DNA from 2 places in the Aeribacillus sp. JST-2 genome. Region 2 is predicted to be linked to the other one. Evidence: predicted binding sites of a transcription regulator. Region 2 holds the regulator's gene; the other holds the start of a gene.
The links. Region 2 encodes Rex, which represses fermentation and respiration genes when NADH is low (regulators of the CRP and FNR family bind a similar motif). Its sites were predicted from a motif close to TTGTGAAATATTTCACAA; they were not measured.

Region 1 (7,828 bases), on a different contig from region 2:
TCTCGGTTGGGTCGTAATTTGTGCAAACGTAAAACATTCTTCTTCCCTTTCAGCAGCTAAATCTTTTAAAGGCATGTTTGTTTTTTTCTCAAGAGATTCCCAAGCCTTGACTGCAATGCGCCCGTTTGTCGTGGATGAGAGCGTCAAAATGGCTTCAGCCGCCTTTCTAGCATCACTGATATCAGGCATGCCTGCGCCAATCCCTTCTTTCATTGTTCCTAACGTTTTTTTCAATTTTTCATACTCCTCTTCAACAGACCAGTTAATCCCTTTAACACCATAAGGTGAGGCTGTTACATTCGATCCTAGGGAAATCATTTTTTCAAAAATTTTTGTGTAATCTCTTTCCACAACATGAAATTGCGGCATTGTTTTCCCCGGGATAGCTTCCGCTTCGCCCTTGCTCCAGTCTTTCACTTTTCCAAACGGCTGTGCCATTTCTTGCGGTGTATCGTGTTGCAGCGGTGTTGCCACAATTTCTTTAACCGGCTTCATGTCCAATTCTTTTGCCAGATCTGAAACGGCTTTTGCTAATGATTTGAAAATTTCCCAATCGGTGCGTGCTTCCCACGGTGAAGCAATGGCCGGATTGAACGGGTGTACAAATGGGTGCATATCAGTACTGCTTAAATCATGTTTTTCATACCAAGTAGCGGCTGGAAGGACAATATCAGAATATAACGCCGTTCCAGCCATGCGAAAATCCAAATTGACCAATAAGTCCAATTTCCCTTCCGGAGCTTTTTCAGGCCAGTTAATTTCCGAAGGCCGCACCGAATCGCCGTCATCATTTAACAATCCGTTTGCAGCACCGAGCAAATGTTTCAAGAAATATTCATGCCCCTTGCCTGAGCTGGAAATTAAATTTGCCCGCCAAACAATTAAATTGCGGGGAAAATTTTTTTCATGATCCGGATCTTCAATAGCAAATTTTAGTCTTCTTTCTTTAAGCTCGTTGGCAACAAACTTTCTGATATCTTCCAATGTTTTCGCTCCTGATGAAATAGCCTCGTTGTACAGCTGAATTCCGCTTTTTTCAAAAGTCGGATAAGAGGGCAGCCAGCCGAGTCTCACGGCCAGCACATTGTAGTCAGCGTGATGGTGGTATCTCGCTTTATCCTGCAACGGAGAAACAAGACCATCCACCGATGACTCTTCATAACGCCATTGATCGGTAGCGAAATAAAAGAAAGACGTTCCGTTTTGCAATTTTGGAGGCATTTGCCAGTCACGGGCCATCGCAATCGTTTGAAAACCCTCTACAGGTCTCAGCTTTTCCTGCCCGACATAATGGGCCCAGCCTCCACCGTTTACGCCTTGAGCTCCAACAAATAACACAAGATTTAAAACGGCTCTGTATAAAATATCTGAATGAAACCAATGATTGATCCCAGCGCCGACAATGATCATCGAACGGCCGTTGGTTTCAATTGCATTTTCCGCAAACTCGCGGGCGATTTGAACTGCTTTTTCCCTGTTTACTCCTGTAATGGTTTCTTGCCAAGCCGGAGAAAAGGCTGCATTCTCATCATACGTTTTGGCGACATCGCCGCCTATGCCGCGGTCAACGCCATAATTGGCCAACACTAAATCATAAACGGTCGTGATAAACAGTTCTCCATTTTTTGTATTAAGTTTTTTTACCGGAACTTTTCGATGCAAAATATGATTTCCTTCAACAGAAAAATAAGGTATTTGAATTGTTGCCAATTCATCTTCAGTTCCAAGGAAAGACAAGAGCGGTTCGATTGCTTCGCCTGTTTGTTCGTCCTCGAGTTTCAAGTTCCATGTTCCGTTATTTTCCCAGCGGGAACCGATTGTTCCATTTGGAATGGCATACATTTCGGTTTTTTCATTCCAAACGAGCGGTTTCCATTCACCATTCTTTGTCTCCAGTCCAACATCCGCTGCATTTAAAAAGCGGTCTTGAACAAATTGTCCGTTTTTCTGTTTTGTCAGCGTCACTAAAAAAGGGAAATCTGTATATTGTTTTGCGTAATGGATAAAGTAATCGACTTTACGATCGACATAATATTCTTTTAAAATAACATGCCCCATCGCCATGGCTAATGCACCATCCGTTCCAGGTTTTACACTAAGCCATTCATCAGCAAATTTGGTTGATTCCGCATAATCGGGACTGACCGAAACAACTTTTGTCCCTTTATAGCGAACCTCAGCCAAAAAATGGGCATCAGGTGTTCTTGTCAACGGGACATTTGAACCCCATGTTAAAATATATCCGGAATTATACCAGTCGCTGCTTTCCGGAACGTCTGTTTGATCGCCCCATATTTGCGGCGATGCCGGAGGCAAATCGGCATACCAGTCATAAAAACTTAGCATTGGACCCCCGATGAGAGACATGAAACGTGAACCGCCGGCATAGCTCAACATCGACATTGCTGGGATCGGCGAAAAACCGATGTTGCGGTCTGGACCGTATTTAATGACAGTATAAAGCAAAGAGGCGGCAACAAGTTGGAGCACTTCATCCCATTTTGCACGCACAAACCCTCCTTTACCGCGTGCTTGTTTATATTGATTTGCTTTTTCCGGATTTTCTACAATGCTTTTCCATGCTTCTATCGGTGTTTCATGCTTTCTAAGAGCTTCGCGCCACATACTCCATAAAACGCCGCGAACATACGGATATTTGACACGCAACGGACTGTAAATATACCAAGAAAAGCTTGCCCCGCGCGGACAGCCTCTAGGTTCAAAATCAGGCATATCCGGTCCTGTACTTGGATAATCCAGCTGCTGGCCCTCCCATGTAACAATCCCGTCCTTCACATAAATGTTCCAACTGCATGAACCTGTACAGTTTACGCCATGGGTTGAACGAACTACTTTATCGTGCTGCCATCTTCTCCGATATACGTTTTCCCAATCACGATCCTCATTTGATAACTGGCTATGACCTTCTGAGTATTTTTCAATAGGTTGGATATATGTTAATTTTTTAAAAAACGATTTCCCATTTGCCAACGCTGTTCACTCCTTTTCTTTTATCCCTTTTATCCTTTCTTTCACTATAAAAAGTACGGAAATAAATAAATGTGATACACATCACAAACATTGCTGTTTTCACAAATATGTCGAAAAAACGTGATAAAATCTTTTTCCCATAAAAGAAAAAGCCGTTCCCTTTTGGTCGACAAGCGGCAGTTTATCACAGTTTCCTTTACGATCCTTCAATGGAAAGAAGCCTGCCCCATTTTCCTGAATTTGCAAAAAAAAGCCGGCATTCTGCCGGTCTTCCTGACGGTTATTCAATATTGCAATAAGATTTTGGACAATCTTCACAATTGATTTGCTTTTTTAAATAATCGAGATTATGAATGATGATTTTTCTCCCTTTGAACGAGACAATGCCTTTTGACTTTAAGGCATTTAACTCGCGGTTAACACTTTCGCGTGATGTTGAACTGAAATTAGCTAAATCTTGATGGGTGATTGAAACATCTAATAAAATTCCGCTGCTAATTTTCACACCATAACTATTTGACATCCGTATTAAGGTGGAATAAAGTGCGCCCTTTTTTCCATATAATACAAGGTCTCGAAATTTCGTATGCTGCTTGCGGAAATGTTCCGTCATCATTTTTAAAAACTCAACAGCAAACGCCGAATTTTTCAAAAGTTCTTTTTCAATCGTTTTATTGTAGATGATTAAGACTTCACTATCTTCCAATGCACGGCAATTAAATAAATATCGGCCGTTATTGGAAAAAATCATTAATTCGCCCATTACTGCGTTCGGTCCACATAAACGCAGACACAATTCTTTTCCGTCTCCGGAAAATTTGCTGATTTGAAATTTACCACGTGAGACAACAAAAAAGTTTTCGCCGACTTGTCCTTCTTGGAACAAAAACGTTCCTTTTTTAACTTTTTCTTTTAAATAAGCCAACTTTTTTAATGATTCTAAATGTTGGTCATTCAATGTGTTCGCCATTTTGATCACCATTTTTTAAATCTTTTCGGAAAAAGTCACCGTTTTTTCCGCCGGTTTTCTCAACCAAATAAGTCTGACCAATGATCATGCCTTTATCAATAGCTTTGCACATATCATAGACAGTCAAGGCGCATACACTGGCAGCTGTTAATGCTTCCATTTCCACTCCTGTACTGCCTTTTGTTTTGGCAAATGCATGGATCACCAATTGATAACGATTTTCATCAACTTGCCATTGAAAGTGAATGTCCACCGCTGTCAATGCGATCGGATGGCACATTGGAATAATATCGGCAGTTCGTTTTGCCGCCATGATACCGGCAACTTGAGCCACTGAGAGTACGTCTCCTTTTTTGATTTGCCCTTGCCGAATTTTTTCATACACTTCTTTTGCAACAAGAACACTGGAAACGGCATGGGCGGTTCTGACCGTTGTGTCTTTTTCTGAAATATCGACCATTCTTGCGCGTCCTTGTTCGTTCAGATGTGAAAATGAGTTCATTCTTTTACCCTCCACTTATTGGAGGAATCAAGGCGACGACGTCTCCATCGCCTATCACATCCTCCTCTGCAGCAAATTCTTCATTAACGGCAACCATGATCGATGAGGATGCCGATATTGAATAGTCGTTTTTTAAAATGTCCCGAAGTTGTTTAACAGTTATATTTTGGTACGGGAGCAAAAGTTCGTCTTTTTGCAATTGCTCTTTTAAATGGGCAAACAGCAACAGGCGGATCATTCCATCAACTCCTCAGGAAAGCCATTTTGATATGAAACAGTTCCTTTTTGATTGCCTACCCACATTTCGCCATCTTCCCAGTGTTCTTTTTTCCATATCGGAACGATTTCCTTGATTCGTTCGATTGCAAGCCGGCATGCTTTGAAAGCATCATCGCGATGCGGCGTTGAAACAGCAATGGCTACGGCAACATCCGTAATTTCCAATTTTCCAATGCGGTGAACAATCGCCGTTTTTGCTTCCGGAAAACGCTCTTTTATTTCAGAGCCGATTTGTTCCAATTTTTTTTGCGCCATTGATTCGTAAGCTTCATATTGCAAAAACAATGTTTTCTTGCCGTTGGTAAACTCTCTGACAGTGCCGACAAACGTCACAATAGCACCTGAAGAACGGTCGACAACATGGTCGATCACACTGGACACATTAATCGGTTCACGGACAATATGAAACATTTTTTGCAAGACGCCTCCTTTCACATTTTATCGGTTTAAATGCAGATAATTTTTTAACCAGTTTATTAGCAGGTCATCATCCTGACCGAGGATGAACGATCGTTTCTTTTTCATCGGTTTTCTGCTTGCGATTGCTTGAATGTTTGGAAGTTCAAGCAAATCCAAGTCATTTTCATCACGAAGACAAACGATTTTAGGATAGGATAATTTTTTATACCCTTCAATAAACAAAACCTCGATTTCAAAAAAATGTTGATAAAGCTCAATGAATTTCATTATAGATTTGCTTTCATCAATCCTTGCATGCAACAAGAGCGCCCCTTCCCCTGCAACAGCGGAAACTTTTGCACCTGCTTGAAAATGGCGAACGGAATCTTTTTGATATACGTCGGGAGTGCCTCCGTGGCCGTGATGCTTCAGCACACCGACTTTAATACCGAGGAAAGCAAACTCTTTGACGCATTTTTCGATAATGGTAGTTTTGCCGCTGTTTTGATAGCCGACAACTTGCATAATTAACATTGCCAAATAGGGGCTCCTTCTTCATCTTCTGTTAACAGCACATCCACTTCGGTTCCCGCTCGATAGCCTCTTGTCCCCCCTGGCAAGACGGTCAAACTATTGGAATCAATCAAAGAAGAGACAATATTTGATTTATCTTTGCCAATTGGTTCGACGGTCAATTTCCCATTTTGATAAGATAGTTTCGTGCGAACAAACCTTGTAAACGGATTCGGTTTTAAAAAATCCGCTGCCAGTTCGGCACGTATTTTTTTCAAATATCGGTGTTTTTGCCCGAGCATTGCTCGGATGTAAGGGCGGACAAACAGTTCAAAACCTACATAACAAGCAGAAGGGTTGCCGGATAAGCCAAATAACAATTTGTTGTCGACTACAGCAGCTGATGTCACACTTCCGGGGCGCATGGCAATTTTATCAAACAACAATTCGGCACGAAGCGATTCGTAGACGGCTGGAATATAATCGTAATCGCCGACTGAAACTCCGCCTGTCGTTACAACGATATCCGCCACATCCATGGCGTTTTTAACAGCTGCCAAAACATTTTCAAACGAATCATTGACAATTCCGCATCCAACCGGTTTAGCGTGTGCTCTTAAAATTTGCGCTTGCAACATGTAAGCATTGCTGTTGCGGATTTTCCCGGGTTCAAGCGGCTGATATACTTCAAGCAATTCGCTGCCCGTGGCGATGATGGCTACTCTCGGTCTTTTCATAACGGGAATATGATAAAAGCCAAATGTCGCCAAAATTGCGGTAATACCTGGATTAATCATCGTCCCTTTTTCAACTAGCAGGCTTCCTTTTTTGACATCTTCGCCAATGCGCGACAAATTTTCACCGGGCGATATATTCCGTTTGATTTCCACATACACTTTGCCATTGCGTTTCACTTCTTTTGTTAATTCTTTCATGACGACAGCATTTGCCCCTTTTGGAATAGCTGCACCAGTCATAATTTTAACGGCTTGATTCGGAAGAATGCCATCATTGTAGACACTTCCTGCCCCGATGGTTCCAATCACTTCCAATTGAACAGGCTGTTGGGATGACGCTGATTGCGTCGATTCAGCAAAAATGGCATAGCCATCATAAGGTGAACGGTCGAACCAAGGTACATCTGTCGTCGCAATGATGTCCTTGCCAAGGATGCGTCCAAAACATTTCTCGATCTGGACGTATTCCCATTCCCCTTCCATGCTTCTATTGATCACTCGTTCAATCGCTTCTTCCACCTTAATCGGTTTTCGCACGTTGTCCATTCCCTTCTTTTACCAGATTATAACATCACTTTACCCATGATGCGTGATAATCGGTGTGCAATTTATCACAAAATAAATGCGGATATAAACATTTCACATAATGTTCATTGTTAGAAAGAGAAATCTATTATTGGCTAAAAGTTTCGTAGTCTTCTTTTGTATTAATATTTAGAAACAATTTTTCTTCATCAAACTTTACATATTTTACCTTTATTTGGCCAAGCAGTTCCTTTACCGATAATTTTTTTTGCTCTAATAAGCTTTTGATTACCTTCTTTGTTTTTTGATGATATGCGGCCGCAAGCGGTTCTGTTTTGCCGTTTACGATAGGAACAACCGCCTCATACGGAGTGTTAAGATAGCCTGCCAGCTTTTGAAACACGGCTGCTTTTATAAAAGGGGTATCACACGGTGCGACCAAATACCATTCAGAATTGTATTGGGACATCACGGTGTAAATTCCTGCAAGCGGTCCGTGCCCTTTATATATTTTCAAATCATATGTATAAGGAATGTTTTGGAGTTCAGGCAATCCTGTTTTGATCTCCGGACGGATCACTGCAACAATCTCATCAGCAACTTCTTTCAAGGCATCGACGCTAATCATAAGAAAAGGTTTGCCGTTTCTTTTGGCCAGTGCCTTCGGTTCGCCAAAACGCTTGGATTGCCCTCCAGCCAAGACGATTCCAATGATGTTTTTCATTGCCTGTGCATCTCCCAAACAATATGGCGCAGTTCGGGCAGAATTAATTTTTCCATGGCAAGACGGACTGCATTCGTCGACCCCGGCATGCAAAAAATGACTTTATCTCCTATGGCACCAGCCAATGCTCTACTTAACATGGCGGCACTTCCGATTTCCTCGTAGCTTAAATAGCGGAACAATTCGCC
Region 2 (7,828 bases):
GTTGGATCAATCGGCCAGCCCCATTCACTTGATTGAATATACGGATTTTCTGCACTATTAGGCAAGCCGCCATTAACGATATTTGCTGTATTATCATTTTCTACATCGCTTTTCACGGTTGTCGACATATAATAACTAAAACCTAAATAGTCAACAGTGCCGTTTCTTAAAATTTCTTCATCGCCGTCTTCGAACTTGATGTTATATCCTTCCCGTTCAAATTCTTTCAAAGCGTAGTTCGGGTAATATCCACGAACTTGTACATCAGGAAAGAAATATCAAGTAGCCGGCATCCGCCGGCATGCCTTCAGAGAAAAATGGAAAACGTACAAAAGCAAGTGAAGAAAAAACGTCTCATTTCAGACAGCCCCGTTAGAACCAGTAGATCGAAGAGGACATAAAGAAAATAATTTGGACTTGACTAGGATAAGATGAACAGCCTTACCCCAATTGAAAAAAGAAGTAAGGTTGCCTAGTTTTTATAAATATTGTCTATTTGACACAGAGTATCCTCAAAATTCTTTCCCCATTGCATGAATGAATCTCATACAAAGCTCTTGAACAGTTCAATCTCTGTTTTCATAAGCATACAATTATTGAATTCTTTATGCATCGAAAAACTTCCCTTTAGGCTGCCTATCTTAAGGGGAGCAACTCAGAACTTATGAGAAGCCTCTGAGATTTTAGTTTTAGCATCATTTTTTCAGTTTCGTCACCACAACGGTACCAAATCGACATAGTCATGAAAAAAACCCCTTGAAATCAAGGGGTTTTTTGTCAAATTACATCATGCCGCCCATTCCGCCCATGTCAGGCATACCGCCGTTACCTTTGTTTTCTTCCGGTTTGTCAGCCACTACTGCCTCAGTTGTTAAGAACATAGCGGCAACAGAAGCTGCGTTTTGCAGAGCGGAACGAGTAACTTTTGTCGGGTCAACGATTCCGGCTTCAATCATGTTCACCCATTCGCCTGTTGCAGCGTTAAAGCCGACGCCGACTTCTTCTTTTTTCAAGCGTTCAACAATGACAGAGCCTTCTAGGCCAGCGTTATGGGCGATTTGGCGAACAGGTTCTTCTAATGCGCGAAGCACGATGTTGACGCCAGTTTGAATGTCGCCTTCTGCTTCAATTTCAGCCACTTTGTTGTATACATTTACTAGAGCTGTACCACCGCCGGAGACGATACCTTCTTCCACAGCTGCACGAGTGGAGTTCAGAGCGTCTTCGATGCGAAGTTTGCGTTCTTTCAATTCTGTTTCAGTAGCGGCGCCAACTTTGATGACTGCTACCCCGCCAGCCAGTTTTGCCAAGCGCTCTTGAAGTTTTTCTTTATCGAATTCGGAAGTTGTTTCTTCTAATTGAGCTTTAATTTGATTTACGCGAGCTGCGATTTTATCGCTTGCTCCTGCGCCTTCAACAATTGTAGTTGTTTCTTTCGTAACAACAACTTTTGCAGCGCGTCCTAATTGAGAAATATTGGCGCTCTTAAGATCTAATCCAAGGTCTTCCGTGATGACTTCACCGTCAGTTAGGATTGCGATATCTTCCAACATCGCTTTGCGGCGGTCGCCGAATCCTGGAGCTTTTACAGCAACAGCATTGAATGTGCCGCGAAGTTTGTTCACAACCAATGTAGCTAAAGCTTCGCCTTCAACATCTTCAGCGATAATTAACAACGGTTTGCCTTGTTGGACAACTTGTTCTAATACAGGCAAAATTTCTTGAATGTTAGAGATTTTTTTGTCAGTAATTAAGATATATGGATTTTCAAGAACAGCTTCCATTTTGTCGGAATCTGTTACCATATATGGAGAAGCGTAGCCGCGGTCGAATTGCATACCTTCTACAACATCAAGTTCTGTTGAGAAACCTTTTGATTCTTCAATTGTGATGACACCGTCGTTGCCAACGCGCTCCATTGCTTCAGCGATTAATTGTCCTACTTCTTCATCAGCAGCTGAAATGGCAGCAACTTGTGCGATAGAATCTTTTCCTTCAATTGGTTTAGAGATATTTTTTAATTCTTCCACAGCAACTGCTACTGCCTTTTCAATACCTTTGCGAACGCCCATAGGATTTGCGCCGGCTGTTACGTTTTTAAGACCTTCGCGGATCATCGCTTGCGCCAAAACTGTTGCAGTTGTAGTACCGTCCCCTGCTACATCATTTGTTTTGCTGGCAACTTCTGCAACTAATTTTGCTCCCATGTTTTCAAAAGGATCTTCCAATTCGATCTCTTTTGCAATTGTTACCCCGTCGTTAGTAATTAACGGCGAACCGAATTTTTTCTCAAGTACAACGTTGCGGCCTTTCGGACCCAATGTTACTTTAACAGCATCTGCTAATTTATCAACACCGCGCAGCATTGCACGACGAGCTTCTTCACTAAATTTAATTTCCTTTGCCATGTTGCGAAAACCTCCTCAAAATTTTATTTCATTATGATATCCAAGCTGTGGCTGCCATTAACCAATCACAGCTAAAATGTCGCTTTCGCGCAAAATTAAGTATTCTTTGCCTTCGTATTTTACTTCAGTGCCTGCATATTTTGAGAAGATAATGCGATCGCCAACAGCAACTTCAGGTGCTACTCGTTCACCATTATCTAATACACGACCTGAGCCGACTGCTATTACTTTGCCTTCCTGCGGTTTTTCTTTCGCAGTGTCAGGCAAAACGATACCGCTTGCTGTTTTTTCTTCTGTCTCAACAAGTTCAATAACAACGCGATCACCTAATGGCTTTAACAAGGGAAACAACCTCCTCAAATCTTTTGAGATTTATAAAATTTGCCTTTTTATTAGCACTCGTTATTATAGAGTGCTAACACCAATTATTATATTAAAGAAACCTAATTCATTTTTCAAGTATCTTTTAAAAAAATTTCTCGGCGCTGCAAAATAATAACAGGCCGGTTCTATCTAAAATTCTCTCTCAATGTTGACGATCGGTTTATGCTAAAATAAATTTATAAATTTTTTTAAAGGGGAACGCATTGGTGAAAAAACAAGATTGGTGGATTATCATTACGTATACCATTATGCAGTTGTCTGCTTTTGTCGGTGTGCCGCTTTTTTATAAACTGGGAATTGGTGCGGACGAGAATCCGAATAACAGCTTATTTCAAGCTCAAGCCTATTGGTCGATTGTCAGTTTCACAATAGCGCTTTTACTGATATTATTTTTCCTCCGCCATGATGTCAAAAACAAAGAACGCCATATTCAGGCGGCGCCAGCAGCAGAGTCTGTCGCATGGGCTGTTTTGGGAGTCTTTTTAGCTTTTTTCGTCCAAACGATTGCCGCAAATATCGAAGTATATATATTTAACATTCGCCCTGGATCGGAAAACACTCAGCTGATCATTGATCTGATAGAAGTAACGCCTTATTTGATCATTGTCACATCGATAATAGGCCCGATCTTGGAAGAAATCATCTTTCGAAAAATTATTTTTGGCGCTATCTATCGTAAAACAAACTTCTTTATCGGCGCTCTTGTCAGTTCCTTGCTGTTTGCGATCGTCCATGGCGAGCCCGAACACATATTGCTTTATGCTTCGATGGGATTTACGTTTGCCTTTTTATATGTCAAAACAAAACGAATTTTAGTTCCTATTTTTGCCCATACAATGATGAATACGATCGTTGTGCTCATTCAAACGATATTTCGCGACGACATTGAAAACATGATTCAACAAATGGAACAAATTCAAACAATTATTGGAGGCATCTGAGAGTATGAAGTTAAATCCGAATTCCATGGGACTATTTTATTTCACCATGGGAGTTTTATTTACATATTTGGCAATACAAAGCGCAAAAGATGGTTTGTGGTCAATCCCGACATTCATATTGATGGTTTTAGCTACATTTGATTTTGCCGTTTCGCTTCGAATGTTTGCTTTTTCCTATAAGCTTCGAAAAAACAAAAAATAAGGGACTGTCTATAAAGTTCATTTTAGTCTCACATGTTTCCAAGTAAAAGACCCAAGAATGTTGATATAACAGCATTCCTGGGTCTTGCTTTTTTCATAAATTCGTCTGAAAAACCGTTTTTTGGACAGCACCTTTTATTTTGGATTTTTTTCTTCTTTTGCTTTTGATTGTTGCGACCTTTTATAAGCGAATCTTGAAACAATGATGCTGATTTCATATAAAATCAACAACGGAATTGTTACCATTAAATGGGAGACGATTTCCGGCGGCGTAATAATCGCTGCAATGACGAGCAAAACAAAATAAGCATATTTTCTGATTTTTACCAAAAATGCCGGATGGATGATTCCAAGCCTTGTGAAAAACATAATGACAACGGGCAATTCGAATAACAGACCAAACGGCAATGTTAACTGCAGCAAAAACCGAAAATATTCATTGATCCCGATCATTTGCTCAATGTTTAAATCATCAGCAATACGCTCCATAAAATCTATGACAAACGGAAACAAAACGAAATAAGAGAACGCTACACCTGAAAAAAACAATATGAGCGAAATGGGAATATAGCTTAACGTCACTCGCCTTTCTTTTTCATAAAGCCCTGGGCTGATAAAAGCCCACAACTGATAAAATAAAACGGGCAAAGTTAAAACAACGGCGATAATGAAAGTAAACTGCATATACACCATTAACGGGTCAGCGGGGCGAAAGGCATTTAATACAAAACGCTTGGCTTCGCTTGTCTGCTGTAAATAAACGATGATCGGCTTGGCCAAGAAAAAACCGGCAATGAAGGCAATGAAAAAGAAAACGACTACAATGATCAGCCGTTTTCTCAACTCTGCTATATGTTCCAACACAGACATGTTTTTATCTTTCATAACGTTTCATCCATTCTTTCACTCTTCTTTTTTCTTTTCATCCTCTTTATCGTCCGTTAATCCTTTTGTCGCTTTTTTAAATTCTTTTAACGTATCCCCTGCGGCTTTTCCAAGTTCAGGGAGTTTTTTCGGTCCGAAAATAAGAAGAGCTGCAATGATGATGAGGATCAGGCTCCCAGGTCCGATTGTCGGCATAATGCGAACACTCCTTTATTGTTCATCAGAATAATGCTTCAAAAAATATGCAAGCGCCTGCAGTTCGACAGATAAATCAATATGATGGATGCGAATGTTTTCCGGAACATTCAGGCGGGCCGGCGTAAAATTCAATATTCCTTTAATTCCTTTTTTCACTAAACGATCAGTAATGCTTTGCGCCTCTGTAGCCGGAACTGTTAAAATGGCTACCGGCACGTCTTCCGGCAAAACGGTTTCCAGTTCATTCAAATGATAGACAGGAACTCCCCCAACTTCCTTTCCTATTTTATCTTCTTGAACATCAAAAGCAACCACAATTTGTGTGTTATTATTTTTCGTAAAATTGTATTTTAAAAAAGCGGTTCCTAAATTTCCGACTCCAATCAAGGCGACTTTTGTCAATTCATCTTGATCAAGCGTCTTTCTAAAAAATGATAACAAATAATTCACATTATATCCATAACCTTTTTTGCCTAATGCTCCAAAATAAGAAAAATCTCTTCTTATCGTCGCTGAATCTACTTTGACTGCTTCGCTCAGCTCCTTTGAGGAAACACGTTGTTTCCCTGATGCGTGCAAATTTTGCAAAAAACGATAATATAATGGCAACCTTTTGGCAGTTGCTTGCGGTATTTTAGATTGATCTTGATTCATGTTCATCCCTCGCTATCAACAAACGAACAGTGATATCGATCGAAACTATTCATTTCAGGTCACAGCTGTTTAAAACTGCGGATCGTGTTAACGCTTCCACGTAGTAGTTTCTATAATTTTACAATTTTTTTGTTCGCATAATTGCTCTATGCTCTTCTCCATCTTAAATGCGCAGCCGTTTTAGCCTTTACTCTGCTCTACATTAAAACTATACACTATTTTTTTCATATTGTCTTTTGGATGATTGTTACAATTTCTTGACCTTTTCTTGCTCGAATGAGAATCTATGAGCTACACTAATCCTATCATAGATTGAGGTGAACAAACATGATGTTATTGCAGCTAAACCAAATTACGAAATATTTTGGCGCTGATCTTATTCTATCGAATATTAAACTTGAAATCCAAACGGGAGATAAAATTGCTCTCGTGGGACGAAACGGCGCTGGAAAATCAACTTTATTAAAAATCATTGCCGGTGAGATGTCATATGATTCAGGTGAAATCGTAAATCCGAAGGACTTAACAATTGGTTATCTGGCCCAAAATGCAGGGTTGGAATCAGATCGTTCGATTTGGGAAGAAATGCTGACGGTATTCGAAGACCTTCGAAAAATGGAAAAACAGATGAGACACCTTGAACAAAAAATGGCGGAAATAAATCCCTCTACAGGAAGCAGCCAACTGGAACGTTTCATGAAAGAATATGATTTGCTTCAACATTCATTTAAAGAAAAAGGCGGATACCAATACGAGGCGGACATCCGCTCCGTTTTGCATGGATTAGGCTTCTCCGATTATGATTACTCAACCAAAATTTCCGTTTTAAGCGGAGGCCAAAAGACTAGATTAGCGCTTGGCAAGCTTCTTTTGACAAATCCCGATTTGCTTATCCTTGATGAACCGACAAACCATCTTGATATGGAGACGTTAAGCTGGCTTGAGCGTTATTTGCAAAGCTATGATGGAGCTGTGCTTATTGTTTCCCATGACCGCTATTTCTTGGATAACGTCGTTCAAGTGATATATGAAATTTCCCAAACTATTTGCACGAAGTATGTTGGAAACTACAGCGCCTATTTAAGGCAAAAGGCGGAAAATTACGAACGGGAAATGAAACAATATGAAAAGCAGCAAGAGGAAATCGCCCGAATGAAAGAATTTATTCAACGAAATCTGGCAAGAGCTTCAACGACAAAAAGAGCTCAAAGCCGGAGAAAAATGCTTGAAAAAATGGAATTGATCGATAAACCAAACAGCGGCGAGAAATCAGCCCGCTTTTCCTTCGAAATCGAACGGCAAAGCGGAAATGATGTATTGAAAGCATCTGATTTAGCGCTTTCTTACGATGGCCAAACAACGATCGCATCAGGCATAAGCTTTTTCATTCATCGAAAAGATGCCGTTGCATTAATTGGACCAAACGGCATCGGAAAATCGACATTATTAAAGACCATCCTTCATCGGTTAAAACCACTGGAAGGGAAAATTGAATTCGGTTCAAATGTAAAAATCGGCTATTACGACCAAGAACAAGCTGATTTAACATCGTCAAAGCGTGTTCTTCATGAACTATGGGATGATTATCCAGAAAAAACGGAAAAGGAGATTCGAACCGTTTTAGGCAATTTTTTATTTTCCGGTGATGATGTTCTAAAAACAGTCTCCTCTTTAAGCGGGGGCGAGAAGGCTCGTCTTGCGCTCGCAAAACTGATGCTGAAAAAAGCTAATTTCCTTGTCATGGATGAGCCGACAAACCACCTTGATCTGGACAGCAAAGAAGTATTGGAAAATGCCTTGATCGATTATCCGGGAACAATTCTTTTTGTTTCCCACGACCGTTATTTTATTAACAAAATTGCCACAAAAATATTTGAATTATCCACAAATGGGATAACGGAATATTTAGGCGACTATGATTATTACATCGAAAAAAAAGCTGAAATGGCCGAGCTTAAAAAATGGACTCAATCGGAAAAAATGTTGGATGAAAGCGAGAATCGAAAACAAAGCAAACGATCTTATCTACAGGAAAAAGAACTGAAAAAGCGGGAAAGGCAAAAACAGCGGCTTATTGAGGAAATTGAGAACGAAATTGCGGAAATTGAAAAAAAGATTGCGGAAAATGATGAAAAACTTTGTGATCCAAATGTTTAT

Region 1: a site for Rex is predicted at 3,061-3,078, ahead of AC0KTX_RS09095 (nitrate reductase subunit alpha). Genes of this name have one in related genera too.

The regions. Positions count from the first base shown of each region.
Region 1 is NZ_JBVVUU010000013.1:60,812-68,639, reverse strand. It holds gene AC0KTX_RS09095 (nitrate reductase subunit alpha) at 1-2,991, opposite strand, end outside; gene AC0KTX_RS09090 (Crp/Fnr family transcriptional regulator) at 3,272-3,961, opposite strand; gene moaC (cyclic pyranopterin monophosphate synthase MoaC) at 3,942-4,463, opposite strand; gene moaD (molybdopterin converting factor subunit 1) at 4,468-4,701, opposite strand; gene AC0KTX_RS09075 (molybdenum cofactor biosynthesis protein MoaE) at 4,698-5,153, opposite strand; gene mobB (molybdopterin-guanine dinucleotide biosynthesis protein B) at 5,181-5,675, opposite strand; gene AC0KTX_RS09065 (molybdopterin molybdotransferase MoeA) at 5,669-6,937, opposite strand; gene AC0KTX_RS09060 (molybdenum cofactor guanylyltransferase) at 7,065-7,640, opposite strand; gene AC0KTX_RS09055 (MogA/MoaB family molybdenum cofactor biosynthesis protein) at 7,637-7,828, opposite strand, start outside.
Region 2 is NZ_JBVVUU010000016.1:48,348-56,175, forward strand. It holds partial or broken gene bglA (6-phospho-beta-glucosidase BglA) at 1-278, opposite strand, end outside; gene groL (chaperonin GroEL) at 783-2,408, opposite strand; gene groES (co-chaperone GroES) at 2,466-2,750, opposite strand; gene AC0KTX_RS09985 (lysostaphin resistance A-like protein) at 2,999-3,733, shown strand; gene AC0KTX_RS09990 (YdiK family protein) at 3,780-3,935, shown strand; gene tatC (twin-arginine translocase subunit TatC) at 4,070-4,819, opposite strand; gene tatA (twin-arginine translocase TatA/TatE family subunit) at 4,838-5,014, opposite strand; gene AC0KTX_RS10005 (redox-sensing transcriptional repressor Rex) at 5,030-5,671, opposite strand; gene AC0KTX_RS10010 (ABC-F family ATP-binding cassette domain-containing protein) at 5,999-7,828, shown strand, end outside.